DNA from 3 places in the Chryseomicrobium imtechense genome. Region 1 is predicted to be linked to each of the others. Evidence: predicted binding sites of a transcription regulator. Region 1 holds the regulator's gene; each other region holds the start of a gene.

Region 1 (10,172 bases):
TTCCTCCAATAATTAATGGGCGCCCTTCTTCAAAAGCATGTACATCAAATCCTTGTCCAATACGCATTACTTTGTCTCCTCTCTAAGTTTTAAAATTCCTTCTCCAAGCACCAGGTCTTCTGGTGTCGTCATTTTTTGATTGTCATACGAACTCTCCACAACATAAACTGGAATGCCCGCTAGTTCTGCAAGCATCGCTTCATCGGTCCCTAAAAAACCCTGTTCATCTGCTTGACGCGCCGCTTTCATTAGCAATTCATACTGAAACGCTTGGGGCGTCTGAACAGACCACAAAGTTTCACGGTCAATCGTCTCTTGCACTTGGCCATCTACCACTCGTTTCATCGTATCTTTTGCTTTTACTGCGGCGATTGCACCGCCGCTCGCTGTTGCTTTTTCAACGAGTGCATGAATCGTCTCTTGCAAGATGAAGGGGCGTGCCGCGTCGTGGACGAGTACGATTTCTGCACCACTTGCTGCTTGAAGTGCTGCATAAACACTGTGTTGACGTTCATCTCCACCTTGTACGAGCTTTGTCACCTTTGTCAGTTGATACTGTGTAATCAAATTTTCAACATCTTGTTGTTCTTGTTCTTTAATCGCAAGAACAATTTCTTCACACCACGGATCTAGTTGAAATACTTCCAATGTGTGTGCAAGTATCGGTTTGCCATTCAACTTTAGAAATAATTTATTATACGCTGCTCCCATCCGCTTTCCACTTCCGGCAGCCGGCAGTACGACTGTATAGTTCATAGTGAAACACCTTTCTAAACAGACGGAATCCCGGTACACGAACGTGCCCGAGATCCTGAACTTATTTTTCAAGTGGCTTTGCAAAAATCATGCGTCCTGCAGATGTCTGAAGAACACTTGTCACTTCCACTTGGATCGCTTGATTGATATACGATTTTCCACCTTCAACAACAATCATCGTACCATCATCTAAGTAAGCCACGCCTTGATTTTGCTCTTTCCCGTCTTTGATGATCACAACTTGCATGACTTCACCTGGGATAACGACTGGTTTCACAGCATTGGCAAGATCATTAATATTGAGAACCGGTACATTATGTAACTCACATACCTTATTCAGGTTAAAATCATTGGTCATGACTATCCCTTTTTTCTTCTTCGCTAATCGCACCAGTTTCAAGTCTACTTCATGCACGTCCTCAAAATCGTCTTCCACGATTTCGATAGGTGTCGTCCGTTCAGCTTGCAGACGCTTTAATACATCGAGTCCTCGGCGACCGCGTGTACGCTTAAGTGTATCTGAAGAGTCGGCGATATGTTGCAATTCGGTTAACACGAACTGGGGTACGACAAGCGTCCCTTCTAGGAAGCCCGTATCCGAAATATCAGCAATTCGTCCGTCAATAATGACACTTGTATCGAGCAATTTATAGTTCGGCGCGTCCACAACCGCGACCTCTTCTTCCCCACGCTTTTTCACTGTTCCTCGAGAACCAGAGAAAATCGACATCATCTCTTCACGCTTTTTAAATCCAACCTGAAAACCTAGGTACCCTAGAACCAGGGACAATACGACTGGAACGACGGATCCAATGGCAGGTAACTCGAGTGTGTCGATGGCAGTTCCTAATAAAAATGCCACTACAAGACCGAGCACAAGACCAATTGTTCCAAATACCAAGTCCCACACCGGAGTGTTCAAGAGTCGTTCTTCCATGAATCGGATAAATGTTACGAGATAATCTGTAATGAACAATGCGGCCACATATAATAAAATGGCTCCTACTAAAATGGATACGTACGGATTGGCAATCCACGGGTTGTCGGATAAATTCATTGCTTCGTATAAGTGCGGTAAGAAAAATAACCCGAGTGTACCACCAATCAACACAAATGCGATTTGAATGATCCATTTAAGCATACTTCCACCTCCTCATCAGTTGTCTTTTCATTATACGCTTTCCTTGAAACGGACGTCCATGCAGAGCCTTAAAGAGTATTTAATCCTGGGAAGTGAAGTAAGTTTCCACTATATTGTCGTCATTTTCAATCGACAAGAGGAGGTAGTGAGTTCCTTGGGAATCAGAGTATAGCGGAGACCCCGCAGTGGAGGCGAGAAGTGCAAGCTTCTCGTATGCCAAGAGGAGGCTCCGGTATGCTCCCCTGGGAACTCACTGCCGGATCGCCAGAGATTGAACCTACTAAAAAATGGCGTTCTCCACATCTAATTAAATGCTAATTTCATAGCCTCATTCACAGTCTCTACACCAATCACACTGATGCCCGCCGGATAATCCCAACCTCCTAAATTACTCGCCGGCACAATCGCACGTTTGAAACCAAGTTTCGCTGCTTCCTGCACGCGTTGTTCAATACGAGACACGCGACGGATTTCACCTGTCAATCCTACTTCACCGATAAAGACGTCTGTTGGGTTTGCACCGGTGTCTCGGAAACTAGAGACAACACTTACTAGTATGGCAAGGTCAATGGATGGTTCGTCGAGTTTTACCCCACCCGCTACTTTGATATAAGCATCTTGCGACTGTAAAAGCATACCCATTCGCTTTTCTAGAACAGCCATTAATAGAGAAACACGGTTTTGATCGACACCTGTTGCCATACGCTTTGGATAGTTGAAACTCGACTGGGTAACCAGCGCCTGGATTTCAACCAAAATCGGTCGGGTACCTTCCATTGACGCGACAATTGCCGAACCAGGCGCACCGTGCGAGCGTTCCTGTAAGAATAGTTCCGACGGGTTCAACACTTCTTTTAACCCCGCTTGTACCATTTCGAAAATCGCAATTTCATTCGTGGACCCAAAACGATTTTTTTGGGAGCGTAAAATGCGATACGTATGATGACGTTCTCCTTCAAAATACAATACGGTATCCACCATATGTTCAAGAAGACGCGGCCCTGCAATCTGCCCTTCTTTCGTCACGTGACCAACCAAGAAGATGGCAATATTTTTCGTTTTCGCAATACGCATCATTTCTGCCGTACATTCACGCACTTGAGACACACTACCAGGTGCACTCGTGACATCTGGATGATGGACAGTTTGAATCGAGTCGATGATGACAAACTTCGGTTCTACTTGTTCAATCGTTTCATTGATCAGTTCAAGGTTTGTCTCTGCATACAGATACAACTCGCTCGATGCGACCCCGAGTCGTTCCGCACGTAATTTAGTTTGGCGAACGGATTCCTCTCCGGAAATGTAGAGTGTGCGCATATTTTTATTCGCGAGGAGCGAAGATACTTGAAGGAGTAACGTAGACTTGCCGATCCCCGGGTCTCCACCGATAAGGACTAAGGAGCCTGGGACAATCCCACCACCTAGCACACGGTTCAGTTCTTCAAGTGACGTATCAACTCGTGGTTCTTCTTGTGTTTGCACCGAAACAATCGGCGTCGCTTTCATACTCGGTCCATCAGATGTTACAAAAGAACGTTTCGGCCCTTTGCTGACGACCTCCACTTCTTCCACCATCGTATTCCAGTGGCCGCACCCTGGACATTTTCCCATCCATTTTGGTGATTCATAGCCACAATCATTACACATAAATTTTGTTTTTCTCTTTGCCATAAAGTCCTCCTTAGGAACGGGCGTTCTAGTTCTCAGTATAACGTACTTTCTTCTATACGAAAAATAGCACCCCATTCCTGCAAAGAAACGGGGTGCTAACGTGCTTCTATTCCGTTACAGTTTCAGCTTGAGCTTTTTCTGTACGAACGACAAATTCATCATTTTCAACATCAAAGATGATGTATTGACCTGTCAGCACTTCGCCTTTTAGAATTTCTTCTGATAAACGATCTTCAACGTGCTTTTGTAACGCACGGCGTAATGGACGTGCTCCGTAGTCTGGGTCATACCCTTCTTTAGCAATTTTATCTTTTGCTGCTTCTGTAAGTTCCAGCTCGATATCTTGCTCTTTTAGGCGTTTCGTTAACTGATTCGCCATAAGTGTGACAATTTCTTTCAAGTGTTCGCGCTCTAATGAGTGGAACACAATCATCTCATCGAGACGGTTCAAGAACTCTGGGCGGAATGCTTTTTTCAACTCTTCAAGCATTTTTGACTTCATGTCTTTATAGTCTTTAGAAGAACCTGCTTCTTGAAGATTGAAACCAACGTACTTGTTGTACTTCACAGCGTCTGCTCCGACGTTTGAAGTCATGATGACCACTGTATTACGGAAGTCGACTGTACGTCCTTTCGAATCTGTCAAACGCCCATCTTCTAACACTTGAAGCAAGATGTTAAATACATCTGGGTGCGCTTTTTCAATTTCATCTAATAAGATGACAGAGTAAGGTTTGCGACGCACTTTCTCCGTCAATTGACCCCCCTCATCAAAGCCAACATACCCTGGAGGTGAACCGACTAAGCGAGATGTCGAGTGTTTCTCCATGTACTCAGACATATCGATACGAATCATTGAATCTTCATCTCCAAACATTACTTCAGCGAGTGCACGCGCAAGTTCTGTTTTACCAACACCAGTTGGCCCTAAGAAAATAAATGAACCGATTGGACGTTTTGGATCTTTAAGTCCAGCACGTGCTCGACGAATCGCACGAGAAATGGCATCGACTGCTTCCGATTGTCCGATGACGCGTTTGTGCAATGTATCTTCGAGTTTCAACAGTTTGTCTGACTCCGTTTGCGCCAGTTTTGAGACCGGTACACCTGACCACATCGAAACGACAGTTGCGATATCTTCGACAGTCACTTCTGTTTCTGCTTTCCCTTGCTTTTCTTTCCAGTTGTCTTTCAATTTCTCAAGTTCTTCTTTTAACTTTTGTTCTTTATCGCGGAACGATGCAGCCTTTTCAAACTCTTGGCTTTGTACGGCTGCGTTTTTCTCAGAACGTAAGCTTTCAAGTTGTTGTTCCATCTCTTTTAAGTTCGGCGGTGTCGTGTATGAGCGTAGGCGTACTTTCGACCCTGCTTCATCAATCAGATCAATTGCTTTATCCGGTAGGAAACGGTCCGAAATATAGCGGTCTGACATTTTAACTGCCGCTTCTACCGCTGCATCTGTGATTTTCACACGGTGATGCGCTTCGTAACGGTCGCGCAGACCATAGATGATTTGAATCGCTTCTTCAACAGATGGTTCGTCCACTTGGATTGGCTGGAAACGACGTTCTAAAGCCGCATCTTTTTCAATGTATTTGCGGTACTCATCAAGTGTTGTCGCACCGATACATTGCAGTTCACCACGTGCTAGTGCTGGTTTTAGAATGTTAGATGCGTCAATCGCACCTTCTGCTCCCCCTGCACCAATCAATGTGTGAAGTTCATCAATGAACAAGATGATGTTGCCTGCTTGGCGAATTTCATCCATTACTTTTTTCAAACGATCTTCAAATTCTCCGCGGTATTTCGTACCTGCTACAACCGTCCCCATATCCAGTGTCATAACGCGTTTGTCACGCAAGATTTCAGGCACTTCGTTGTGTACGATTTGCTGCGCAAGTCCTTCTGCGATTGCGGTCTTACCAACACCAGGCTCTCCAATAAGCACTGGGTTGTTCTTTGTACGACGCGCTAAGATTTCGATTACACGCGTAATTTCTTTGCTACGACCAATCACTGGATCTAATGTGCCTTCACGTGCAATCTGTGTAAGGTCACGTGCAAGACCGTCAAGCGTTGGCGTGCTTGCAGTTGCGGCAGACGATGTCGAAGATGAATTGTTTGCTTGTTCACTGCTACCGAGTAAGTGAAGCACTTGTTGACGTGTTTTGTTTAAGCTGATACCAGCGTTACTTAGAACGCGAGCCGCTACACCCTCCCCTTCACGAATCAGTGCAAGTAGCAAGTGTTCTGTCCCAATATAAGAATGACCAAGTTTACGTGATTCGTCGACTGAGAGTTCAATGACTTTTTTAGCACGTGGTGTATAGTGCACAATCGGACCAACATCTTTTTCGCCCGTTCCGACTAATTCTTCAATGCCTTCTTCAATCGCCTTTGGATCGACGTTACTAGCCTCTAACGCTTTCGCCGCAATGCCGTTCCCTTCACGAATCAGACCTAACAAAATATGTTCAGTGCCAATTGCTTCATGCTTTAAACGAATCGCTTCTTCTTGAGCGAGTTGAAGTACTTTTTGTGAGCGCTGTGTAAAACGATTAAACATCATATGAGTTCTCTCCTTTTTCTTCTATAGTCAACCGTTCCCTAATCATTTTTGCCCGAAACACATCGCGGTCTTTCGGGGACAATGTAGAACCGGCATAGTGCTGTAAAAATCCAGGCTGCATAAATACCATACATTCATTCAAAATCGTTTTGTTGACGTTTCGAATGATAGCTAAGTCGATTGCTAACCGGACGTCGGATAGACATTGTGCTGCTTCTTCTGTCGTCAACATCCGGGCGTAGCGCAGTGTGCCTAGTGAGCGAAACAACTTATCCTCTAGTGTTATGCGTGAATGGGAAAGCAGTGCTTCGCGCGCTTCCCGTTCTTTTTCAATCAATTGGGTCGTCAAGCCTTTCAGTTCTTGTAAAATCTCGACTTCCGCTTTACCTAGTGTTACTTGGTTGGATACTTGGTAGACATTCCCGAGAGCTTCACTGCCTTCTCCATAAATGCCTCGCACAACCATGCCAAGACGGTTGATGATAGGTGCGATACGAGCCATTTGTTTCGTAGCGGTCAAGGCCGGCAAGTGCATCATGACGGACGCACGGAGACCTGTTCCTGTATTGGTCGGGCATGTCGTTAAATAACCATACTTCTCATCAAACGCATAGCGAACGTTGCGGTCAAGTGTCCGGTCGATTTCCCGCGCTTGTTTGTACGCCTCTTCTAATTGAAGACCAGGGAGTATGCACTGTATGCGCAAATGATCTTCTTCGTTGATCATGATGCTAAGAGATTCATCTTCAGAAATGACAGCTGCCGCTTCATGCTCAGATTCAATTAAGCTTGGGCTGATTAAATGTTTTTCAATCAAGACTTGTTTATCGAGTGCATCTAATTGCTTCATCTGATAAGACGTAAACTCGTGCGATAAGTTTTCCTGGTCAAGCAAAATGCCTGAGACAGTCTGTTCGATTTTATGCGCCTCGTCCTCAGTAAATGCCAGAGGAAACTTAAAACCTTCTATATTTCGAGCCAATCGGATTCGCGTGCTCATGACAATATCCGCATATTCTCCTGAGCTTTCCATCCAACTGGTCACTTGATTTTTTAAAAAGCGATTCATATCCACTGTCAATCGCCTCCTTTTGAGAGTTTCGCCTCAAGCTCTCTTGCTTGGTCACGGAGAGTGGCGGCTGTTTCAAACTCTTCTTCAGCGATTGCTTGTTGCATACGAGACCGAATGTCTTCAATGCGACGCTTCAAATCGCGCGTCTCTTCATATGCTTCTGGAACTTGGCCGATGTGTTCAGCATTGCCGTTGTGTAGTCGCTTCATGACAGGGGGTAAGGCATTGCCAAATGTCTCATAACATTCTGCACAGCCAAATTTCCCGCGATGCACAAAGCGTTCATAGGTCCAGCCACAATTCGGACAGCTCCACTGACTTTTTTCACGACTAGCTTGTGTTTTTGTTTGTTCAGGTGTAAACAAGTTCGTGAGCAGTTGATGAACCGTTAATGGATCTTGCTGGTTTTGAAAAGGGTGTAACTGACTTGCACAGACATCACAGAGATGTCGCGTGAATGGTTCTCCGTTCTGCGTAACCGTCATTTTGACATGTGCAGGACGTTGTTTACAGTTTTCACAAATCATCAGCGACCCTCCTTTTCGTGAAGTAACGTAAGAAGCATCGCTTGAGCGACCCGCCCTCTCAATTGATCACGTAGTGGCAACGGAACTGACAAGGTAGACCGTGCACACGCCGCAACAATTAGTTTTGCTTCTCGTTTTGAAATCATGTCTAAGTCAAGCAGGCGGTAGACCATGTCTTCCACCATGGATTCAGATGCCCCGTTTTCAAGAGCATCTAACATATCCCGAATGACATCTGTCTGTTCGGTCGCCTCTAAGCGGAAGATACGTATATACCCACCTCCACCTCGCTTACTTTCAACTATATAGCCACGATCTACAGTGAACCGTGTATTAATTACATAATTAATTTGCGAGGGGACGCATTGAAATTTCTCCGCGACTTCATTGCGTTTTATTTCAATCTGCCCTTGATTAGTAGATTCGATAATACTTTTCAAATACCCTTCAATAATATCTGAGATATTTTTCATGGTGTCACCTCCTACTGACTTTGACTATCTTTGACTTTATTATACGAATTCACTTTGTAGCGTGCAATTGTTTTGACTCCAAATAAAAAAGCATGCCGAGAAATCGGCATGCTTCTCTATATTAATGGGGAAGATAAATCAGCTGGAACAAGAACAAGACAGCGAAGATATAAAGGAGTGGATGTACTTCTTTATAGCGGCCTTGTACTATTTTTAGAATCGGATAGATGATAAACCCAAGTTCGATTCCTGTTGCAATACTCGACGTGAGCGGCATTGCCAAAATTACAATGAATGCAGGAAATGCTTCATCAAACGCATCCCACTCAATATGCTTCACAGCCCCAATCATCAATGACCCAATGATAATCAAAGCAGGTGCTGTGATCGCCGCCACTCCAGAAAGAGCCGCAACAAATGGACCGAGAAACGCAGCGATGATAAAGAGAATTCCTACAGTCAATGTAGTCAGACCTGTACGTCCACCAACAGCCACTCCTGAAGAAGACTCAATGTAGGCAGTCGTTGGGCTCGTTCCGAACATAGAACCTACCGTCGTCGCAACAGAATCGGCAAGGAGTGCTTGACGAGCTCGTGGAAGACGTTCCCCCTTCATGAGCCCGGCTTGTTTGGCAACGCCGACCATTGTTCCGGTTGTATCAAACAAGGTCACTAATACAAAGGACACGACAATCCCAAGCATGCCGAATTGAATGACGTCTAAAAAAGCTGTGACGGGATTCCAAACAAGAATGCCTTCTGGTAAGGAAGGGATTTCAAAGAATCCATCGAACTTCAATTGACCGGTGAAGAAGGCAACGACCCCTGTCGCCACCATCCCGTAAAAGATGGCGCCGTACACATTGCGCACCATCAAAATTAGTGTCACAAGTAGACCAAACAACGTGAGTAGAACAGCTGGGCTTGTTAAATCCCCGAGTTTCACTAAGTTCGTTTCATGCGCTTCAACGATTGTAGACATGCGCAGTCCAATAAATGATATGAACAATCCGATTCCCGCCGTGATACCGTGCTTCAAGTTGGATGGAATGCTGATAATCAACTTTTCACGTAAAGACGTTAATGACAAAATAACAAAGATAATACCGGCGATGAACACTGCAGAGAAAGCCGTTAAATAATCGATTTGTCCATTCGAGGAAATAACGACTGTATAGGTGAAGAAAGCATTTAATCCCATTCCTGGAGCGATGGCAATCGGATAATTCGCAAATAGCGCCATCCATAACGTACCAACGACGGCGGCTATGATAGTGGCTAAGAAAACTTGATCAAACGGAACGCCTGCTTCCGCCAAAATAACGGGGTTGACGATGACTATATAAACCATTGTAAGAAAAGTGGTAATTCCAGCTACAACTTCTGTTTTAACAGTTGTGCCATGTTGCTGTAAACGAAACATATGAACTCTCCTAAATACGAACATTTTTGAGATACTTAACAATATTATTCGCTTTTATATTGAATTGCAACCCTTTTTCAAAAGAAACACGAAAAAACCATCTCCTAATTAGAAGATGGTTCGTGTTTTGCTATCATTTCATTGACGAGAAATACTTTTGACTTCCGCTAGAAGCGGGTATGATAGAACAAGCAGGAGGTGGTTTTATGATTCGCACAGTAGGAGTCACAACGGATCACGAACTGATTCAAAACTTTTCTTTGAATCAATTACAAGATAATTTGTTCGAGTGGTATTGGGTCGATATTAGCAACCCTTCCATTGACGAGCAAAATCTATTACGAGACTTTTTTCAATTTCACCCGCTCGCAATAGAGGACTGCCTGCATGATTTGCAGCGACCTAAACTCGATAATTATGACCGTCATACCTTTTTTGTGCTACATACATATAACGAAAAGACGATGGAAGCAGAAGAGTTAGACGTCTTTGTTGGAGGAAATTTTGTCGTAACGTTCCATTATGAAGAAATGCATG
Region 2 (10,172 bases), on a different contig from region 1:
TGGATCTGCTTCGTGTGCTTCGGCTGGAATCCACGGGATACGTGGAGCAAAACGACAGCCTTCACGCGGTAAGTTAATTAGAGAAGGGACAAGTCCTTGAATGACTTGCAGTCTATCTTCTGTACTGTGCGCTTGTGGTATTGAGTTTAATAAAGAACGTGTATATGGATGCTTTGGATTATTGAACAATTCATTTACTGGTGCTTCTTCAATTACTTGACCTGCATACATAACCGCTACACGGTGAGCGACTTCAGCTACTACACCAAGGTCATGTGTGATCAAGATAATACCAGCGCCAGTTTCTTTCTGTAATTCAATCAAAAGATCTAGAATCTGTGCTTGTATCGTTACGTCTAATGCAGTTGTAGGCTCATCCGCAATAATAATAGATGGCTTACATGCGATTGCGATTGCGATAATAACACGTTGACGCATACCACCAGACAACTGGTGTGGGAATTGACGAGCAGTACGAGTAGGATTTGGAATTCCAACTTGTGCAAGCAATTCAAGTACGCGTGCTTTGCGTTGTTCTTGCGTTAAATCCGTGTGGTAAATCAAGCTTTCTTCGATTTGATCCCCGATTCGCATTAACGGATTCAATGCTGAAAGCGGATCTTGGAAAATCATGCCGATATCATTTCCACGAACTTTGTTCATTTTTTCATCTGAAAGAGCGGCTAAGTTTAAGTCTTTAAATTTAATTTCACCGATTACACGGGTCTTGTTGGAGTTATGTAGTCCAATGATTGAAGTGGCAAGTGTGCTTTTCCCACATCCTGACTCTCCTACAATTGCAAGAATTTCATTTTTACGAAGTGTTAGGGAAACTCCATCCACTGCGTTGTAATATTTATCCTTGATGCTGAAGCCCGTATGTAAATCTGAGATGGTTAATAGTTCTGATGCGTTATTCAACCTACTGCTCCTCTCAAGTTTCACTAAGATGTTTTTACTAAGTTGATATTTCAAAGTTTCTATTTTTCAGTTAATTGTTCACCTAGATGTAAATTCTATTACAGAATTATTACAGTGACAATAAGTTTTTTGGCTCATTTCATAATTTCGAGCATTCTAGTTATTTAGAAAACTTTGTAAACCTTAGAGAGACAAGGGTTTGCGCAAAATACAATATTGGGAAAATTTTTTTAAGAAATGAGTAATGATTCATTCCATATGCGCCTTATGGCATAGTGTAATGATTTAGCGCTACAACTCACTAAAGTATTGTAGAATTAAACAAAGCTGCTGATAAATTATCAGCAGCTTTTATTATTTCGCAATATAATTAATATTTTTTCAAAACTAAACTTGCATTGTGACCACCAAATCCAAGTGAATTTGAAATGGCTGCATAAACTGTTTTCTCACGTGCTTCATTTGGGATATAATCCAAATCTAATTCAGGATCTGGAGATTGTAAATTTATTGTAGGAGGAAGAATTCCTTCTTTGAGAGCTAACGCCGTAAAAATCGCTTCCACCCCTCCTGCTGCACCTAATAAATGACCAGTCATTGATTTTGTAGAGCTTATTGCTAGCTTATGCGCATGGTGACCAAATACAGATTTGATAGCTTGTGTTTCAAATAAGTCATTGTAAGGCGTGCTTGTACCATGTGCATTAATGTACCCTACTTCATCAAGAGACACCTGCGCATCATTTATCGCTTGTTTCATTGCTCTAGCGGCACCCTCGCCTTCAGGTGCTGGAGCTGTAATGTGATGTGCATCTCCAGTTGAGCCGTACCCAGCAACTTCAGCATAAATCTTTGCTCCACGTGCAAGTGCATGCTCTAATTCTTCTAAAATGACTATTCCTGCACCTTCTCCGATAACAAAACCGTCACGGTTCGAATCAAATGGACGTGAAGCTGTAGAAGGGTCTGGATTCGTAGTCAGAGCGGTATTTGCACAGAATCCTGCCACTGCCATATTGGTGATAGGTGCCTCTGCTCCACCTGTAATCATAATGTCCGCATCTCCACGCTGGATAACTTTAAACGCATCTCCTATAGAGTTTGTTCCAGACGCACAAGCTGTCACAGAACAGGAATTGATTCCTTTTGCACCAAAATAAATTGACACTTGACCTGAAGCCATATCCGGGATCATCATCGGTACGAAAAACGGACTTACACGTCGAACACCTTTGTCTAAAAACGTCCGGAATTGACTTTCATATGTTTCCATCCCACCGATTCCAGAGCCGATCCAGACACCTGTTCGTAGCCCAGTACTTTCATCTAGCTCCAAATTTGCATCTCTCATTGCTTCTATAGAAGCGGCAAGTGCATAATGTGTGAAGCGGTCCATCTTGCGAGCTTCTTTCTTTTCAATAAAGTCTTCTATAGAGAAGCCTTTTACCTCTGCAGCTACTTTTGCAGGAAATTGATCTGCATCTAGTCGTGTAAGTGGTCCGACTCCAGATCTACCAGCCTTAATCCCTTCCCACGTTTCAACTGCTGTATTTCCAAGAGGCGTCACGGCACCTATTCCTGTAATTACTACTCGTCTACCCAATTCAATCCCTCATTTCAAGTTATTTTCCCCAACGCAATGCAATGGCGCCCCAAGTTAAACCGCCACCAAAACCTACCATGACGACGACATCTCCATCTTTGATTTTGCCTTGTTTTAGTTCATAGTCAAGCGATAGAGGTATGGAAGCCGCAGAAGTGTTTCCATACAAATGAATAGTTTTGGACATCTTCTCTTCCGGTAAATCTAATCGTTCTCGAGCAGCTTCCATAATACGAATGTTTGCTTGGTGTGGAATCAAGAAATCAACATCCTCTTTTGTGAGTCCTGCTTTCTCAATCACATTGACTGCTGACTCACCCATTTGACGAACTGCAAATTTAAATACTTCACGTCCGTTCATTTGAATATGGTCACCTTGTTGAGATAAATGTTTGCCTCCACTTCCATCCGAACCAAGTTCGAATGATAAAACTCCGTTCCCTTCTGTAACTGGCCCAAGGACGACCGCTCCAGCCCCATCTCCAAACAGAACTGCTGTCGTGCGATCTTCCCAATTTATAATCTTAGATAGCTTTTCAACGCCTACAATCAAAACATGTTTATAGACATTTGTTTGAATGAACTGAGAACCTGTAATTAATGCATACATAAATCCAGCACAAGCAGCTGACACATCCATGGAAGCAGCCTTTGTAGCACCTAGTCGGTGTTGTAACATGTTTGCAACCGTTGGAAATGGCTGATCAGGAGTTACTGTAGCCACTAAAATTAAATCAATGTCTGTAGCTTCGACTTGGGCGTTCTGTAATGCTTTCCGTGCTGCTTCATATGCAATATCCGAAGTATCTTGTGACTCATCTGCCAGATGTCGTGCCTCTATTCCTGTCCGTGATTTGATCCATTCGTCTGACGTTTCCATTCGTTCGGCCAAGTCATCATTTGTGACTCGGTTTTCTGGAACGTAGGATCCAATTCCCCATATGCCTACACCCATTTTGTCATCCTCTTTTCTTTACTATCTATTATTAGCACCTGGTCATAATCATATCGAAATCGTGAACATTTATCAACACTCTGCTGATGTTTAGGATGTTTTTTAGGTTTTTCATACATTCGGGAAATAATTTGTGGTATGATTCAAGAAGAAAATTGACTGAGGTGACGACTATGCAATACGTAACAGTTCTCTTTTGGTCACTAATTTTAGTGACAATGTTAAATTATGTAGTAAGCGCTGTAATTAATGTAGACTTCGTTTTGTCGAATGGTCTTATTATGGGTGTTGTCATGGCAGTAGCTATCATTTTAATTGATGCTTTGCTTCCGAAGATGCCTAAAAATGCTCATCATTAATTGGTGATGTGGTTAGAAAATAAAAACAGTATTTTCTCTTGGTTTTAATCAGGAGAAGATACTGTTTTTTTATCTCTTATATTAGAGCTTAGAATGATCGTTCAATGAGCGTGCAGGGGGAGCGTTCCGCGGGCGCGGGCTGAGCCAAGGTCTCAGCTTCCGCTTTTAATCCCGCTGGAGTCACCCCTACACTCTTTAGTTGAATTGTAGACTTACACTAAATCTGAAAATCAGTTCTTCATTCACAATTTTAAACAGAAAGTTGAAGCTGACCATCTTCAATTGACAGTTTGATTGTTTGGCCTGGTACTACTTCTGCACGGATGAGCTGTTTGGCTACTTGAGTCTCTATATTGCGCTGTATAAATCGTTTCAGTGGTCTTGCCCCGTACGCAGCATCTACCCCTTGTTCAACAATCCACTTATAAACAGAATCATCGACTTCCAGCTCAATTTCTTGTTGATGGAGTTTTACAGCGAGTTCTTTCATATATTTAGCTGCAATTTTCTCAAAGTGCTCATTGCCAAGAGCATGGAACATCACAATATCATCCATCCGATTTAACAGTTCCGGTTTAAAGTGTTGGCGAAGTGCTTGCATGACCAAATCGTGATGATGTTGATCCACATCGGTTTTTGTTTCAATTAAATAAGAGGAACCAATGTTCGACGTCAAGATAACAATTGTGTTCGAAAAATCGACGAGACGTCCTTGGCTATCGGTGATACGGCCATCGTCTAAAATCTGGAGTAGAATATTCGCTACATCAGGATGAGCTTTTTCTATTTCGTCAAGTAACACGACGGAATAAGGATTTCTTCGAACAGCTTCTGTTAACTGCCCCCCTTCTTCGTATCCGATATAGCCAGGAGGCGCTCCCACTAATCTTGATACGCTATGCTTCTCCATATACTCTGACATGTCAATTCGAATGAAATGTTGTTCCGAATCAAATAATTGTGCAGCGAGCGTTTTGGCTAACTCTGTCTTTCCAACGCCAGTTGGCCCTAAGAACAAGAAAGATCCAATTGGTTTGTGCGCATCTTTAATTCCTGCACGCGCACGGAGAACAGATTCTGAAACGTACTGAATGGCTTGTTCCTGCCCTACAACGCGTTCAGCTAAGATTTCTTCTAACCGTAATAACTTCTCGCGTTCTCCTTCGACAAGTTTTGTGACGGGGATTCCTGTCCATCTTGCTACAATTGAAGCAATTTCTTCTTCGGTTACTTCTTCACGTAGTATGCGTCCTTCAACTGGAGTAGCTTGTTCAAGTGCCGCTACTTCTTTTTCAGCTTCTGGAATTTTCCCATGACGCAGTTCCGCGGCCTTTGTTAGATCGTATGCCGATTCTGCCTCCTCAAGCTCCCTACGCAAGCGGTCCAATGCCTCTCTTTTGCCTTGAACTGCTTTTAATTCTGCCTTTTCGCTTTCCCACTGATTTCTCATTTCCGATGAAGAGGATTCAAGTGCATTTAATTCTTGGCGTAAATTCTGTAGTCTCTTTTGGCTAGCGACATCTTTTTCTTTCATCAATGCTTGTTCTTCAATTTGAAGTTGCATGATTTTACGCGTCACTTCATCGAGTTCTTGTGGCATTGAATCAATTTCTGTTCGAATCATTGCACAGGCTTCGTCAATTAAATCAATCGCTTTATCTGGCATGAAGCGATCCGTAATATAACGATTCGATAACTCTGCAGCTGCTACAATCGCACGATCATGAATGCGCACACCATGATGCAGTTCAAAACGTTCTTTTAACCCACGAAGAATAGAGATGGCATCTTCCACAGTTGGCTCTTTCACTAGAACTTGCTGGAATCTACGCTCTAATGCAGGATCTTTTTCAATGTAAAGTCTGTACTCATCTAGCGTTGTTGCTCCTATACAGTGAAGCTCCCCTCTAGCAAGCATGGGCTTTAACATGTTCCCTGCATCCATCGCACCGTCTGTCTTGCCAGCCCCGACTATCGTATGGAGTTCGTCGATAAAAAGTAAAATAGAGCCTTCGCTATCTTTAACTTGTTTTAAGACAGACTTTAAGCGTTCTTCAAATTCACCTCGGTACTTTGCACCAGCAATTAATGCAGACATGTCGAGTTCATAGATTTCTTTGTCCTTCAATCCTTCAGGTACATCTTTTTTAACAATTCGTTGGGCAAGTCCTTCTACAATCGCTGTTTTCCCTACTCCTGGTTCCCCTATGAGAACTGGATTGTTTTTTGTTTTCCGAGAAAGAATTCGAATCACGTTCCGAATTTCTTGATCGCGGCCAATCACTGGATCCATTTTTCCTTCCTTGGCGTAGCTGACCAAGTTTCTTCCAAACTGCTCTAAAGGTGTTTTGTCATCTGACGGCATTTGATTCATTTGCATCGTAAGTTCCTCCTGACTTTGACCTTCTTTGACTAATTTGATTATACAAACTGATTCGACACCTTGTAAAGTAAAATGCTGTAAACAAAAAAACTCGACAACTGTCGAGTTTTGAGTAATTTAGCGAATGCCTAATGCAATTTTAGCGTAGCGTGACATGTGATCACGTGACCAGGGTGGATTGAACGTAATATTTACATCTGTTTCTTTTACCTCAGGTAACTGACCAAGAGCAGTTTTAACCTGATCAACAATCATCGGCCCCATCGGACAGCCAATTGACGTCAACGTCATCGTTACTACAGCCAATCCTTCTTCAGACAAGTCAACATCGTATACTAAACCAAGGTTGACGATATCAATTCCAAGCTCCGGATCGATGACTTCTTCAAGAGCACTCATCATACTATCTTTCATATCTTGATCCATTTTAATTCCCACCTTTCCGTTACTTGTAGTGTATCAAATGAACTTTACAATTGCCACCTTTGACGCTGTTTCGTGAGAAGAGTACACTAGTGTGTAGGGAGAGGTGAAAGTATGGAAAAACATTTGATCATACTAGATCTGGATGGAACACTATTAACAGATGAGAAAGTGATTTCACCACGCACAAAAGAAACACTTAGAAAAGCAAAAGAAGCTGGGCACGAAATTATGATTGCGACGGGGCGCCCATTCCGTGCAACAGGTATGTATTATAAAGAGCTTGGTTTGACTACACCGGTTGTAAACTTCAACGGAGCGTATGTCCATCACCCACTATCTTCTAGCTGGCAAACACGACACGAACCAATCAATTTAAAAGTTGTCAAAGAGGTCGTTGATGCGGTTGAGGATTACGAAGTGAAAAACTTGCTAGCAGAAGTATTAGATGATGTGTATTTGCATCAACATGATGAAAAAATCATGAATGCATTTGCATGGGGAGACCCGAAGTTTACGACGGGTGACCTACGTAAATACCTGACGCAAGATCCAACAAGTATGCTGATTCATGCAGATGAGCAACATGTTGAATCGATTCGAAAACACCTTCGTGACGTTCATGCAGAAGTGATCGACCACAGACGCTGGGGCGCACCTTGGCATGTTATTGAAATCGTCAAAAGTGGGTTGAATAAGGCTGTAGGCATTCAACCTGTGGCTGAACACTTAAATATTCCAAAGAGCCGTATTATTGCTTTTGGAGATGAAGACAATGATTTGGAAATGATTGAGTACGCTGGAACTGGTGTTGCAATGGGCAATGCCATCAATCCTTTAAAATCAATTGCAAATGAAATCATCGGCACAAACAATGAAGATGGTATAGGGATTTATTTAGAAGAGCGTTTGAGTTTAAAACTACATGTATAGGAGGAATACAATGAAAATTTACGCGGATAGTGCTACTGATCTTCCTTTAGCCTACTTCCAACAAGCGGACGTGGACTTGTTCCCACTCCGTGTACATATCGAAGGAAACGATTATGAAGATATCCTAGGAATCCAAGCAAAAGAAGTGTATGACAAAATTCGTGAGGGCCACCAACCTAAAACCTCTCAAGTGTCCCCTGAAACGTTTTTACAAGAGTTTGAATCGTTAGCAAAGCGTGGAGAACAAGGAGTCTATGTTGCATTCTCATCTGAACTATCTGGAACGTATAATACTGCGGTAATGATGCGTGATCAAGTGCAAGAGAGTTATCCTGACTTCCAATTTGCTGTTGTCGATTCAAAATGTGCTTCACTTGGCTATGGAATGCTTGTTAAAAAAGCTGTCACTCTTCGTGAAAGAGGGCTTTCTGTTTCAGAAATCGAACAGCAACTTCTTGACACAATTTCAACAATCGAGCACTTCTTTACAGTAGAAGATTTAGATTATATGGCACGTGGAGGACGCGTTTCTAAGACGAGCGCATTTGTAGGGGGGCTATTAAACATCAAGCCTGTCCTACATGTCGAAGATGGAAAGTTGATTCCGATTGAGAAGATTCGCGGTCGCAAAAAAGTAATCAAACGACTCGGGGAGTTAGTCGGTGAAAACGGAAGTGAGTTAGCAAAGCAAACCGTGCATATCTCACACGGTGACGATGAAACTGCTGCCAATGAATTAAAATCACTGCTTGAAGAAACATACGGAGTAAAAGATTTTGAGATTCAGATGATTGGCTCCGCTATCGGTGCCCATGTTGGACCGGGTGCTTTATCTGTATTCTTCTACAATAAATTGACGTAAAAAAACCGGAGGGCCAAAGTGGCTCTCCGGTTTTTTAGTTCTGTTGTGCACGTTTTTGCTTCCCTTTTCTCCAAACAAGGTAAATAAAACCTAAGAACAAAGCATAAGCAATTGCCATAGCAATAATATAAGCCGTATTTAACCCTGAATTTTCTTTCACATGGTAGAGTTCAACTAATTCACGGTCAATCGTCAAGCGATACTCTCCATTATCTGCTTGACGCACCACGTCACGCCCAAATAGACCACGCAACTCCTTATCGACTCCCACAATTTCTTCTGAAGCAGCAAATGTTTTCGTGCCACTCGTATTATTGATGACTACGATAAAAGCCTCATTCTCTGTAGAGCGCTTAAAAACTAAGTATCCATCCTCTTCTTGCAACAATTCGAAATCACCACGCTGAAGGGCTTCCGATTGGTTGCGAATGGTTTGTAAGTCCTCGATAAATAGCATGATATCTTCATCAACACGGAAGTTCATGATTTGGTGACTAGATTCTTGTGAATCACCGTTCATGGCAATTTCTGTTCCATATGTCATTACAGGTACTCCTGGCAATGTAAGAAGCGCTCCCATAGCTACCATAATACGTGTAGGGGGGAACATGTTTTCTTCAGTACTGAAGTAAGTAAAGCGTTCCGTTACTAAAGTATCCAATGTTAGTATGTCTGATTCAGTAAAATTGATCAGGCCACTCATCGGTTGGTCGACTGTTTTGAACGCTTGTTGAAATGCAGTAGTCGTATCAGATGAATAGTTTGCATCGAGTTCGAGATCAGTTTCTTCTAAACTGATGACATCACGTTCATCTGTATTGATTGCAGCGACAAATTGTTCAACTTCCGGTGTGATGGTTGCAGGGATGTTTGTCAGTTTCACCCCGTCAATAGGGAACCTTTCAACAAACGCTTGCATCTCTTGAAGGTTTTCAGGCGTTGCATCACCAATGGGTAAGTCGATCATAAGCTTCATATCTTTTGCGTGTAATTCGTCTAGTAAATCTACAAATTCTTCTTCTGTTCCGTATCGAGACTCGATTGAAGAATAGCTACTAATCTCAGAGCCATCATACTTTTCGGTTTCAAAGATGGGACCTATAGATATGTAGGTAAATCCCATGTCTTGAATGTGTGCGAGACGATCACGAATTCCGAGAAAATCTCCCCCCGCAAACGCTTGCGGGTCTTGTGTATTGACGTCTATGTCGTTGTTAGACGTTTGGTTAAAGTAGCGGTCAACGAGTAAGTCATAGATACTTTCCTGTTGCAATGAAGCAAATGCAGGTGTAGGTATGCTTAGCAGTAAGACGGCTACTACTAGTAATGGTATGCGTTTCATTCGGCTACTTCCTCCTTCATCTTTCTTTATTGTACCAGAGCAAAAGAGAAATTCACCTGCTACAATCTGAAGATTATGTGACCAACAAAAAACCACCCGACCGAAGTCGAGTGGTGAAATGGATTACGCTAAGAAATTGAATCCCATTGGAAGCTTGAATCCTAAGAATAGAGCTACGAATAAGAACACAAGCATCAATACAACAAATAATGTAGATGGCTGGCCCTTTTTCTTTTTCACAAGCGCCATCTCCATCATACCGATGACCAACACGCCTGCTAAAAATTTAAACCCGTACAGCATGCCCATTCCAAAGCCCATACCCTCAATGAAAAGAGCAAGTCCTGTAAGAATTACTAAAATATAATCTACACGTAAAATCATATGTACG
Region 3 (10,172 bases), on a different contig from region 1:
GCGCCAAACGCATCATTCACGAAAACATCTGCAAGTTTCGCAAACTGTTCTGCAAGTTCCGGATCGTTCTTTTCTTCGCCTGCGTGGAAACGAACGTTTTCAAGCAACACTACGTCGCCTTCGTTCAATTTTGCAATTTCAGCTTCAACAGATTCTCCAACAGACTCCTCAAGTTTTGTTACTGGTCGGTCTAAAAGCTCGCTCAGACGTTCTCCAACAGCTGTTAGACGAAGCTCTTCGTTCACTTCACCTTTCGGACGTCCCATATGGCTCGCTAAAATAACTTTGGCCCCTTGTTCAATTAGGTGTTGAATCGTTGGTAGCGCTGCACGAATACGTGTGTCATCTGTGATTTTGCCATCTTTCGTTGGAACGTTGAAGTCGACGCGACAGAAGACGCGTTGTCCCTTTAGTTCGACGTCTTTCATTGTTTTCTTTGCTAGCATGTGAAAACCTCCCAGGTTATGGTGTGTTCAAGTTACGGGCAAATAAAAAGAGTAAGGGTAGCCCTTACTCTCTGTTACCCTCTGCTCTTATTATAGAGGTTCAAGTGCATTCCTGCACGGGATATTAAAGACCTTTAGCAGCCATGTATACAGCAAGGTCGATACAGCGAGCTGAGTAACCAGACTCGTTGTCGTACCAAGACAATACTTTCACCATGTTGTCGCCGATTGCCATTGTTGAAGCAGCATCTACGATTGATGAATGTGTGTTGCCGTTGTAGTCAGTAGAAACTAACTCAAGTTCTTGGTACTCTAAGATACCTTTCAAATCGCCTTCAGCTGCTTCTTTTAACGCAGCATTCAGTTCTTCGATTGTTACGTTTTTGTCTAACTCAGCAACGAAGTCAACTAGTGATACGTTTGGCGTTGGTACGCGAACTGCCATTCCATCGATTTTGCCTTTTAGCATTGGAAGAACTTTTCCTACAGCTGCTGCTGCACCTGTTGAAGTTGGGATCATGTTCTCTGCTGCTGCACGTGCACGACGGTAGTCGCTGTGTGGCAAGTCAAGGATGCGTTGGTCGTTTGTGTAAGAGTGAATTGTTGTCATCATTCCACGTTTGATACCGAACTTGTCGTTCAATACTTTCGCTACTGGAGATAGACAGTTTGTTGTACATGAAGCGTTTGATACGATGTTTTCGTTTGCTGCATCGTACTCTTCATGGTTAACGCCCATTACGTAAGTTGGCATGCCGCCTTCACCTGGAGCCGATACGATAACTTTTTTCGCTCCAGCATCGATGTGCGCTTGTGCTTTTTCTGGTGAACGGAAGATACCTGTTGATTCGATTACGATGTCAACACCAATCTCGCCCCATGGAAGTGCTGAAGGATCTTTCTCAGCGTATACTTTGATTTTGCGGCCATTTACTAAGAAGCCATCTTCTTCAGCTGTTACTTCTGCATTCAAAGTACCGTGCACTGTGTCAAACTTTAGAAGGTGAGCAAGCATTGCAGCGTTTGTTAAATCGTTCACTGCTACTACTTCTACTTGATCATTTGTTAGTGCCTCGCGGAAAACTTTACGTCCAATACGTCCAAAACCGTTGATTGCTAATTTGATAGTCATTAAAAATTCCTCCTATAATGTATGTTCTTTTATAAGTTGATCGGCAGCCCCTTCGTCTGTAATCAATACAGTCTGTTTGGGTGCCTGTTGAAAATATGAGTCAAGTGCATGTGCTTTTTGTGCGCCACCTGCTACAGCAACGATATGCGGTGTCTGTTCGAGTTGCTCGAGTTGAACTCCAATCGTGCGAATGCGGTGAACGACTTCACCACGTGCATTGAAATAATAACCAAATGCTTCACTGACAGCCTGCTGTTCTTTCAAAAGCTTCAATTCTTCTGAGCTCGAACTTCTGCGGCGTGCCATTTCCGTTGCGTCACCAATGCCATGAACAAGGATTGACATTTGTTCATACAAGGCCATCATTTCTTGAACGAAAGGCTCTTGGGTCATGGCTTCGTAAGCAGATTCACTTAGTCTGTCCGGAATGTATAAAGTTTTATACGAACCATTCAGTTTCTCTGCAAACAGTGCAGCGATTGTGTTCGCTTGCAGCTGTACATCCTTTCCGATTCCTCCGCGCGCTGCAACGAATTGCAACTGCTCAATCTTTGATGATTGTGGAAGATGGTCGGCAATTTTTGCAATGGTCGTTCCACCGGTCACCGCTGTAATCATACGCGGTTTCAAGTTTGCAAAAATCCATTTGGCGGCTTCATCTGCAAGAAGCAGTTGAGCCTGTTCAGAGTCATCGCTGTTTCCAGCAACGATATGAACTTCTTCAATCCCAAGAAATCGTTTAAGGGTGGTCTCTTTTTCATGTCTTCCCGACCATTCATCCACAAGGGATTTTAGTTCAACTAGAAGTTGTTGACCTGGTGGAGTGACCTCCGCCCCTTCTCGCGATACAAGGATTAACCCTTGCGCTCGAAGTAGATCAAATTCTTTTCGAACTTCACGTTCCGAAAGTTGAAGAGCTTCAGCAAGCGTACGCCTGCCAATCCCTTTTGATAAAGCGATTGTATAGAGAATTTGATAGCGCTGTTGAAGCATGTCTTTCCATTCGGGCATCAGCTCAAGCTGGGCCTTAAGAATATCCAAATCGACACCTCCTGCTCTATCTTTATGGGAACATTTTTGTCCCGATGTTCACTTTTCGTTCCCACCTGGGCAAAAAAATAATTCCTGCTCATTCATAGTACTAGATTACCCGAAAATTATCAATCCCAAACACTTTTACTATCAAAAAAAGCATCAGACGGAATCGTCCAATGCTTCGTAAAGTGTTGCGTAATCTAAGTTTCCGTACTGGATGACTTCCCCATTGTATTCCACTACAGGAATCATAATCATGTATTTTTCATGGGCTTCATCATTTTGTTCGATATCAATTTCTTCTATTCGTATCGGAAGATCTTCTGCCACCATGTCTAGCATAGCCCGACCTTCGACACATAACGGACATTGATTCCGTGTGTAGAAAGTAATTTTTTTTACCAACTTCGACCTGCACCTCCTCCTCCAGAGCTGCCTCCGCCGAAGCCACCAAAACCTCCACTGAAACCACCGCCGGAAGATTTACCGCTTCCCATGCCAGGACCAAAGATGAACGGGCCTCCTCGGCCACCGCGACCTCGAGGACCTCCTCTTCCGCCACCAATGCCATTGTTACTAAAGATCGTCACAATGATATAAAAGATCACAACAATCATAATAATAGTGAACGGAGAGATGCCTCCTTCGTTTGATGAAGGACGCGGAGGGGCAACAGATTCTCCCGTGTAATTGTATTCAGCTGCCACTTCTTCATATAAAAGTTCATAGGTGGATTGGACAGCACCTTCGATATCACCAGCCTCTAGAAAAGGTAGTGTGTATTCATCTAAAATACGTCCAATCTTCCCGTCAGGAAGACGTCCTTCAAGCCCTTGACCGACACCGATGTAAACTGCGCGGTCCCCAACTTTCGTAGGATTCATTTCAAGTAAGAAGACGAGCCCGTTGTTTTCTTCCGGACTTCCAATTCCCCATTCGCGAATCAATTCGACCGCATAGCTATTTTCATCCTGTCCTTCTAATGATTCTACTGTGACGACAACCACTTGTGCTCCCGTACCTTGATCGAGATCAAGTCCAAGTCGTTCAATATGGCGCTCCAAGTCTTCTGGAATCACATCATAGAAATCATGTACATAGGACTTCCCTGGAATGGGATCTGGAACATCTGCTAGCACAGCCATTGAAGGAAGTAGAACTAGAAATGCTAGTACAGTTACGAGTAGTTTCTTCCTCACTCACCATCACTTCCAAAGTCGACTTCTGGTGCTTCTTCCGCACCATCTTCGGCTTCAAAATATTCACGCTCATCAAATCCGAAGACTCCTGCCAGTAATGCACCAGGCATACGATTTACTTTGCGATTGTGTTGAGATACAGATTCATTATAATCTTGACGTGCTACAGAAAGACGATTCTCCGTTCCTGCCAGTTCATCCATCAGTTGACGGAAGTTTGCATCTGATTTTAAATCTGGGTAGTTTTCAACAATCACGAGTAATCGTGAAAGCGCACCTGCTAATTCGCTATCTGCTTCTGCTTGTTCATTTGGAGAGTCTGCTCCTGCAAGACGTGCACGAGCATCCGCAATTTCTGTAAGGATTTCGCGCTCTTGATCAGCGAAACCTTTGACCGTTTCTACTAAGTTCGGAATTAAGTCTACACGTCTTTGAAGTTGTGTCTCCACTTGTGCATAGGACTGGTTGACGTTTTCATTCGAGTCAACAAACCCGTTGTAACTTGGAATTAAGAGTGCTGCTAGGACTACAAAAAATCCAATAATAATGATGACGGGAATCAGCATTTTTTTCATAAGAATCCACCTTTCGTTATCTGTTTGTAGTTTCCCCTGTTTTCATGAGAAATCAAACCTTCTCTTTTTATACGAACAACTCGCGAGTTCGTTTCAGTAAATAGAAAAAACACCGCGCAAGTGGCGGTGTTTGATGACAATTAGTCTTTTTTGCTGTCGCTGCGGTCAATGATGTGATCCACAAGACCGTATTCTTTTGCACGTTCAGCAGTCATGAAGTTATCGCGATCTGTGTCTTTTGCGATGACATCGATCGGTTGACCCGTACGATCTGCAAGAATCTGGTTCAATTTTTCACGTAAGAACAAGATGCGTTTTGCAGCAATCTCGATTTCCGTCGCTTGCCCTTGTGCGCCACCAAGTGGTTGGTGAATCATTACTTCTGCATTTGGAAGAGCGTAGCGTTTTCCTTTTGTACCAGCTGCAAGTAGGAATGCTCCCATAGAAGCTGCCATACCGATACAGATTGTCTGTACGTCTGGTTTGATGAACTGCATTGTGTCGTAAATTGCCATACCAGCCGTAATACTTCCGCCTGGGCTATTGATATAAATTGAGATATCTTTTTCTGGATCTTCTGCTTCTAGGAATAATAGTTGCGCGACGATTGAGTTCGCAACGTTGTCGTCGATTCCGCTACCTAGCATGATGATGCGGTCTTTTAAAAGACGAGAGTAAATATCGTAGGCGCGTTCCCCACGGTTTGTTTGTTCAATAACTGTTGGAATTAAGTTCATCAGTCATACCTCCGATTTTTTATGAATAACTAGCTGTATGTTTATGATACACATGAAGGTCAAGAAAGGTCAAATCTGATGCACTGCTTTTTTTGCAGTTGTCTTTTGCAGTACAGAAAGCTATAATAATAAAGTCGCTTGCCCCCGTAGTTTAATGGATATGACGTAAGATTCCGGTTCTTGAGATGGGAGTTCGATTCTCTCCGGGGGCGTATATGGACACCTGATAGCTTAGGCTTTCGGGTGTTTTTTTATGTTTTAGATGTGGAGCCGACTGTTCAGAAATTGTGCGAGAAGACAGCGTGGACTGTGAAGCGCTCTTTGCTTCATAGGCCGCGATGGCTTCTCATTCTCGGTGCCTGTCACCATTTACCAGTGGTTTCCATTTAGTGCCTGTCACCCCCCTGTCACCCCCCTATCACCCCCCTATTTGGTGCCTGTCACCCTGCCCTGAGCGACCGTTCATCGGATGAGTTGGGGATTTGTTCTACCGAAATCTTAATTTCTTCTACCGAAATGAACATTTATTGTACCGAAATCAGATTTGTTCAACCGAAGTCATATTATGGAAACCATTTCAAAACCCAAACCTAATATCTTAAGTTCCTTACTAGTAAGATCTTATGACTCTTACAATCGACAAGAGTATTCTCGGTGCCTGTCATCATTTACCAGTAGTTTCCATTTGGTGCCTGTCACTCTCCCCTCACCCTGCCCTGGTAGCTAGAAATCCCGGAGGCCAGGTCGTCATTTCCCGGGCTATCTGAGTTTTTCCGAGACCCGGCAACGAAGATGAAAGTGCTCTTCTTTCATCTTACGTGGGGAGGCTCGGTGAAACTCACCCAGGAAATGGCGATCTGGGTGGAGGGATTTCCTTTCATAGAAAAAAGCATCCGCAGTTCATCGGATGCTTGCAGTTTACTCTTCAGTTATAAATTTCGATAATGTATCAATCGCAGCTTCTTTATCAGAACCCTCTGCATATAGCACGACTTCTTCCCCGCGCCCCACAGCTAGACTCATGATACCCATGATGCTTTTTGCATTGACTTTCTTGCCGTCTTTTTCAAGGAAGATCTCACTTGCAAAGCGGTTTGCCTCTTGAACAAAAAGAGCTGCTTGGCGAGCTTGTAAGCCATTTGATAATCCTACATCCATCGTCTTTTCCATCGCAACCAATTCCTCTCTATTATATCGATTCGCCACGACGCAAAGCGTCAGCGATGTCATCTAATTTGCGCAATCGATGATTCACACCTGATTTACTTACATTCCCGGTAGACACCATTTCCCCGAGTTCTTTTAACGTGACATCTTGATACTCGACACGGAGTCGTGCGATCTCACGCAACTTATCTGGAAGTTGGTCTAAACCGATAGCGTTTTCAATAAATCGGATATTTTCAACTTGGCGAAGCGCTGCGCCAATTGTTTTATTTAAGTTGGCGGTCTCACAATTGACCAAGCGATTGACACTATTGCGCATATCGCGAATAATTCGGACATCCTCAAATTTGAGCAGAGCTTGATGTGCTCCTACCAAACTCAAAAAATCTGCAATTTTCTCTGCTTCTTTTAAGTATGCCACAAATCCTTTTTTACGTTCAATTGTTTTTGCGTTCAACTCATAGCCATTCATCAATTGCACAAGTGCATCACTGTGTTCTTTGTACAATGTGTAGATTTCTAAATGGTACGACGAAGTCTCTGGATTGTTGACAGAACCACCCGCTAGAAAAGCGCCGCGAAGATAGGAACGCTTACAACACTCGTTTTTAATCAAGTCTGCATGAATTTCGTTTGAAAACTCATAGCCATCATTCATAATGTGCAGATCTCCGAGTATCTCACGCGTGCCCTCTCGGATACGTGTGATGTAGACATTGTTCTTTTTGAGCTTCATCTTCTTACGGACAAGAAGTTCTACTTTTAAGTTGTAGACTTTTTTGATCAACGTATAAATGCGACGAGCAATCGCTGCATTTTCAGTTTGAATATCCAAACTCAAATTTTTATTGCTAAATCCGAGTGTCCCGTTCATGCGAATAATCGCAGATAGTTCGGACCGTGCACAACAGGCATCAACTTCAGATTGGGTCATTTCTTTCTTTGTTTCGGATGCAAATGACAAAATCATTTCCCCCTTTCTTCGGAAATTGTCATCTCACTTTCTATAGTTAAGCGCTTCATAAACTAGCCAAAGCGCTACTTTTTCAGCATTATGGCGAACACTGCCGTCACGGACGATTGCGATGTCTCGTTTGATAACGTTTACACCGAGCGACCGTATCTTTTCAACATCTACGACAACAGGTGCCGCATGTTCTTCTGAATACGAAGTTATAACACGGTCAGGTACATCGATATCTGAAGCAAGCACAACATCAATCAGTCCGGGTCCTGTGTGATTTATAATTGCTTGCAGGTGATGAGAAGCTTTGTACTTTTCTGTCTCACCTGCTTGCGTCATCAAATTACACATATAGACGCGTAAGGCTTTCGAATTTCGAATTTCTTGTTGAATTTCAGTTACTAGCAAATTCGGTAAAATACTTGTATATAAGGAACCCGGTCCAATGACAATCAGGTCCGCTTTACGAATCGCTTGAACGGCTTCGGGAAGGGGCTCTACATCTTCTGGTGTGATCATCACACTTCGAATGGGCTTATCTACAAGCGGTATTTTGGATTCACCTGTCACAATGGAACCATCTTCATAGACGGCATGGAGTGTCACGACTTGATTGGCAGCTGGTAAAACTTTGCCGTTAATATTTAAGACGCGACTCATCTCACTCACTGCATTCCCAAAGTCTCCTGTAATATCGGTTAAAGCGGCAAGCATCAAATTACCAAGTGCATGGCCTTCTAAATCTTTGGAGTGATTGAACCGGTACTGGAACATCGCCTCTACGAGCGGCTCAACATCCGAAAGAGCAGCAATGACATTACGCACATCTCCTGGAGGTGGAATGTCATAATCTTCACGAAGTCTGCCCGAGCTTCCGCCGTCATCTGCAACTGTAACGATTGCTGTGATGTCGACAGGCAATTTTTTTAATCCACGTAGTAAGGTGGATAGACCTGTTCCGCCGCCGAGGACGACGACTTTGATGCGTTCAGTTGGCTTCGGCAACGAATGGCCCTCCTTCTCAATTATTTTACGTCTCGATGTTTGATTACTGTTGGTGCTTCTTTTTTCAAATAGTCTCCGAAGTATTCGGCTAACGTGACAGAACGGTGCTGGCCACCTGTACAACCAAAAGCAATGACTAGCTGACTTTTTCCTTCACGCTTGTAATGCGGAATCATAAATTCAAATAGATCCGTCAACTTCTCAACGAGCTTTTTTGTTTCCGACCACTTCATGACGTAGCTGGATACTTCGTGATCACGCCCTGACATCGGACGGAGCTCTTCAATATAAAATGGATTCGGTAAGAAACGCACATCGAACACTAAGTCCGCATCAATCGGCATTCCGTGTTTGAATCCGAAAGACATCACGTTGATGATGAACGGTGAGTGGGCTTCATTTGAAAATGTCCGCTCAATCTCAGCGCGCAATTCTTTTGGTTTCAAATTTGATGTATCAATGATGTGTTGAGCTCGACCCTTTAATTCTTCAAGCATCAACCGTTCTTTATTAATCCCTTCAAGAGGAAGACCCAATTTTGCAAGAGGATGTGATCGTCTTGATTCTTTGTAACGGCTTACCAGAGTTTGGTTATCCGCCTCTAAAAATAAAATACGCGGGCTGATATTGCGGCTTTCCTGCAAATGGTTGAGTGTTTGCGAAATTGGACCAAACACTTCACCGCCACGAACATCCATTACAAGTGCGATTTTAGTCAATTGTTTATCTGAATCCACAAGCAAATCTACAAATGTTGATAAAAGGTCTGGTGGTAAATTATCGATACAGTAATACCCCATATCTTCGAAGCTTTGAATCGCGACAGATTTCCCTGCCCCTGACATACCTGTGATGATGACGATATCTGTTGATGGTTGTGGTGTTTCTTCCATCATGACGGATGCACCTCCTGAGATGTTTGTAATCGATGATCCAGCAATTCAAAATCTTCTGTATAGGTGAATGTCCCGTATTGGATTCCTGGTTGCGTAGCAGCAAACACAAGATTCATCCGGTCACCTTCAGCCATTGGTAGCGTTTGAAGCGCTTCAACGGGATGCCATTCTAAAACACCTTCATGGTTTTCTTTATACGGAACTCCGTCCAAATCAAATGCGACAAGAGTCGATAAAAGCCATTCCGAGATGACGGTCTCTCCATCTTTGATCAACATGGTGTATAGACCTTTAATATGAGGATTTACTGGCGTTGTACCGGTTTCTTCGGTAAATTCGCGAATGCCTGCTTCAAAAACAGACTCTCCATGATCCGTTTTTCCGCCCGGAGCGACATACCAGTTTCGTCGAGGTTTTTTTAATAGAAGTACTTTGCCATCTTTGATGACAAGTAGATTTACAATACGCTGCATCGGCTCTCTCCATCTTTTTCTATACTATCTTATTAGTATACTATAATTTCGAATCTCTACATAAAAAAAGAGGCTGCCCCCTCGACTTATAAAGCGAGGAAACAGCCTATCAAAGAAAACCTATATAAAAAGGGGGTCAATTTATAGTTCTTAGTATACACGACTATTGTTGCATTCTGATTACAGCAGTATTAAGAAATGATTAAGATAATTGATCTTCTAATTTCTCAATATAGTGTTGAGCAGATTGTGCAGCAATCGAACCGTCACCAGTAGCTGTAACGATTTGACGTAGCATCTTTTCACGAACATCTCCAGCAGCAAAGATTCCTGGAATTTTCGTTTGCATTTTTTCGTCCGTTACGATGTAGCCCTGGGTATTCAAGATACCTAAGTTTTCAAATGGTTTTGTAAGTGGCAGCATTCCGATGTAGATGAAAATACCATCTGCTTTGAACTCGGTTTCTTCTGCACTTTCTGTAGACACGAGTGTCACAGAGCCTACTTTTCCATTTTCCTCATTGATTTCTTTGACTGTTGTGT

Evidence for each region. Region 1 encodes CtsR, which represses protease genes until heat stress. Its sites were predicted from a motif close to ATGGTCAATAAAGGTCAAACA; they were not measured.
Region 2: a site for CtsR is predicted at 6,234-6,254, ahead of AB5N96_RS12735 (ATP-dependent Clp protease ATP-binding subunit). Genes of this name have one in related genera too.
Region 3: a site for CtsR is predicted at 5,180-5,200, ahead of clpP (ATP-dependent Clp endopeptidase proteolytic subunit ClpP). Genes of this name have one in related genera too.

Annotation. Positions count from the first base shown of each region.
Region 1 covers NZ_JBGOBM010000003.1:50,789-60,960, forward strand. Annotated here, with positions in the region: gene ispF (2-C-methyl-D-erythritol 2,4-cyclodiphosphate synthase) at 1-67, opposite strand, end outside; gene ispD (2-C-methyl-D-erythritol 4-phosphate cytidylyltransferase) at 67-756, opposite strand; gene AB5N96_RS03435 (PIN/TRAM domain-containing protein) at 818-1,897, opposite strand; gene radA (DNA repair protein RadA) at 2,201-3,571, opposite strand; gene AB5N96_RS03445 (ATP-dependent Clp protease ATP-binding subunit) at 3,678-6,140, opposite strand; gene mcsB (protein-arginine kinase McsB) at 6,130-7,215, opposite strand; gene AB5N96_RS03455 (UvrB/UvrC motif-containing protein) at 7,218-7,739, opposite strand; gene AB5N96_RS03460 (CtsR family transcriptional regulator) at 7,739-8,212, opposite strand; gene AB5N96_RS03465 (NCS2 family permease) at 8,334-9,635, opposite strand; gene corA (magnesium/cobalt transporter CorA) at 9,842-10,172, shown strand, end outside.
Region 2 covers NZ_JBGOBM010000018.1:21,447-31,618, forward strand. Annotated here, with positions in the region: gene AB5N96_RS12715 (ABC transporter ATP-binding protein) at 1-921, opposite strand, end outside; gene fabF (beta-ketoacyl-ACP synthase II) at 1,292-2,524, opposite strand; gene AB5N96_RS12725 (beta-ketoacyl-ACP synthase III) at 2,544-3,479, opposite strand; gene AB5N96_RS12730 (YjzD family protein) at 3,653-3,838, shown strand; gene AB5N96_RS12735 (ATP-dependent Clp protease ATP-binding subunit) at 4,089-6,218, opposite strand; gene AB5N96_RS12740 (metal-sulfur cluster assembly factor) at 6,339-6,647, opposite strand; gene AB5N96_RS12745 (Cof-type HAD-IIB family hydrolase) at 6,759-7,577, shown strand; gene AB5N96_RS12750 (DegV family protein) at 7,588-8,439, shown strand; gene AB5N96_RS12755 (alpha-amylase family glycosyl hydrolase) at 8,474-9,781, opposite strand; gene AB5N96_RS12760 (YisL family protein) at 9,905-10,172, opposite strand, start outside.
Region 3 covers NZ_JBGOBM010000007.1:75,423-85,594, forward strand. Annotated here, with positions in the region: gene AB5N96_RS08700 (phosphoglycerate kinase) at 1-446, opposite strand, end outside; gene gap (type I glyceraldehyde-3-phosphate dehydrogenase) at 571-1,578, opposite strand; gene AB5N96_RS08710 (sugar-binding transcriptional regulator) at 1,591-2,619, opposite strand; gene AB5N96_RS08715 (glutaredoxin family protein) at 2,773-3,018, opposite strand; gene AB5N96_RS08720 (TPM domain-containing protein) at 3,012-3,812, opposite strand; gene AB5N96_RS08725 (LemA family protein) at 3,809-4,387, opposite strand; gene clpP (ATP-dependent Clp endopeptidase proteolytic subunit ClpP) at 4,528-5,124, opposite strand; tRNA gene AB5N96_RS08735 (tRNA-Arg) at 5,265-5,336, shown strand; gene AB5N96_RS08740 (HPr family phosphocarrier protein) at 6,043-6,294, opposite strand; gene whiA (DNA-binding protein WhiA) at 6,314-7,255, opposite strand; gene mgfK (gluconeogenesis morphogenetic factor MgfK) at 7,289-8,260, opposite strand; gene rapZ (RNase adapter RapZ) at 8,281-9,153, opposite strand; gene AB5N96_RS08760 (NUDIX domain-containing protein) at 9,153-9,629, opposite strand; gene trxB (thioredoxin-disulfide reductase) at 9,832-10,172, opposite strand, start outside.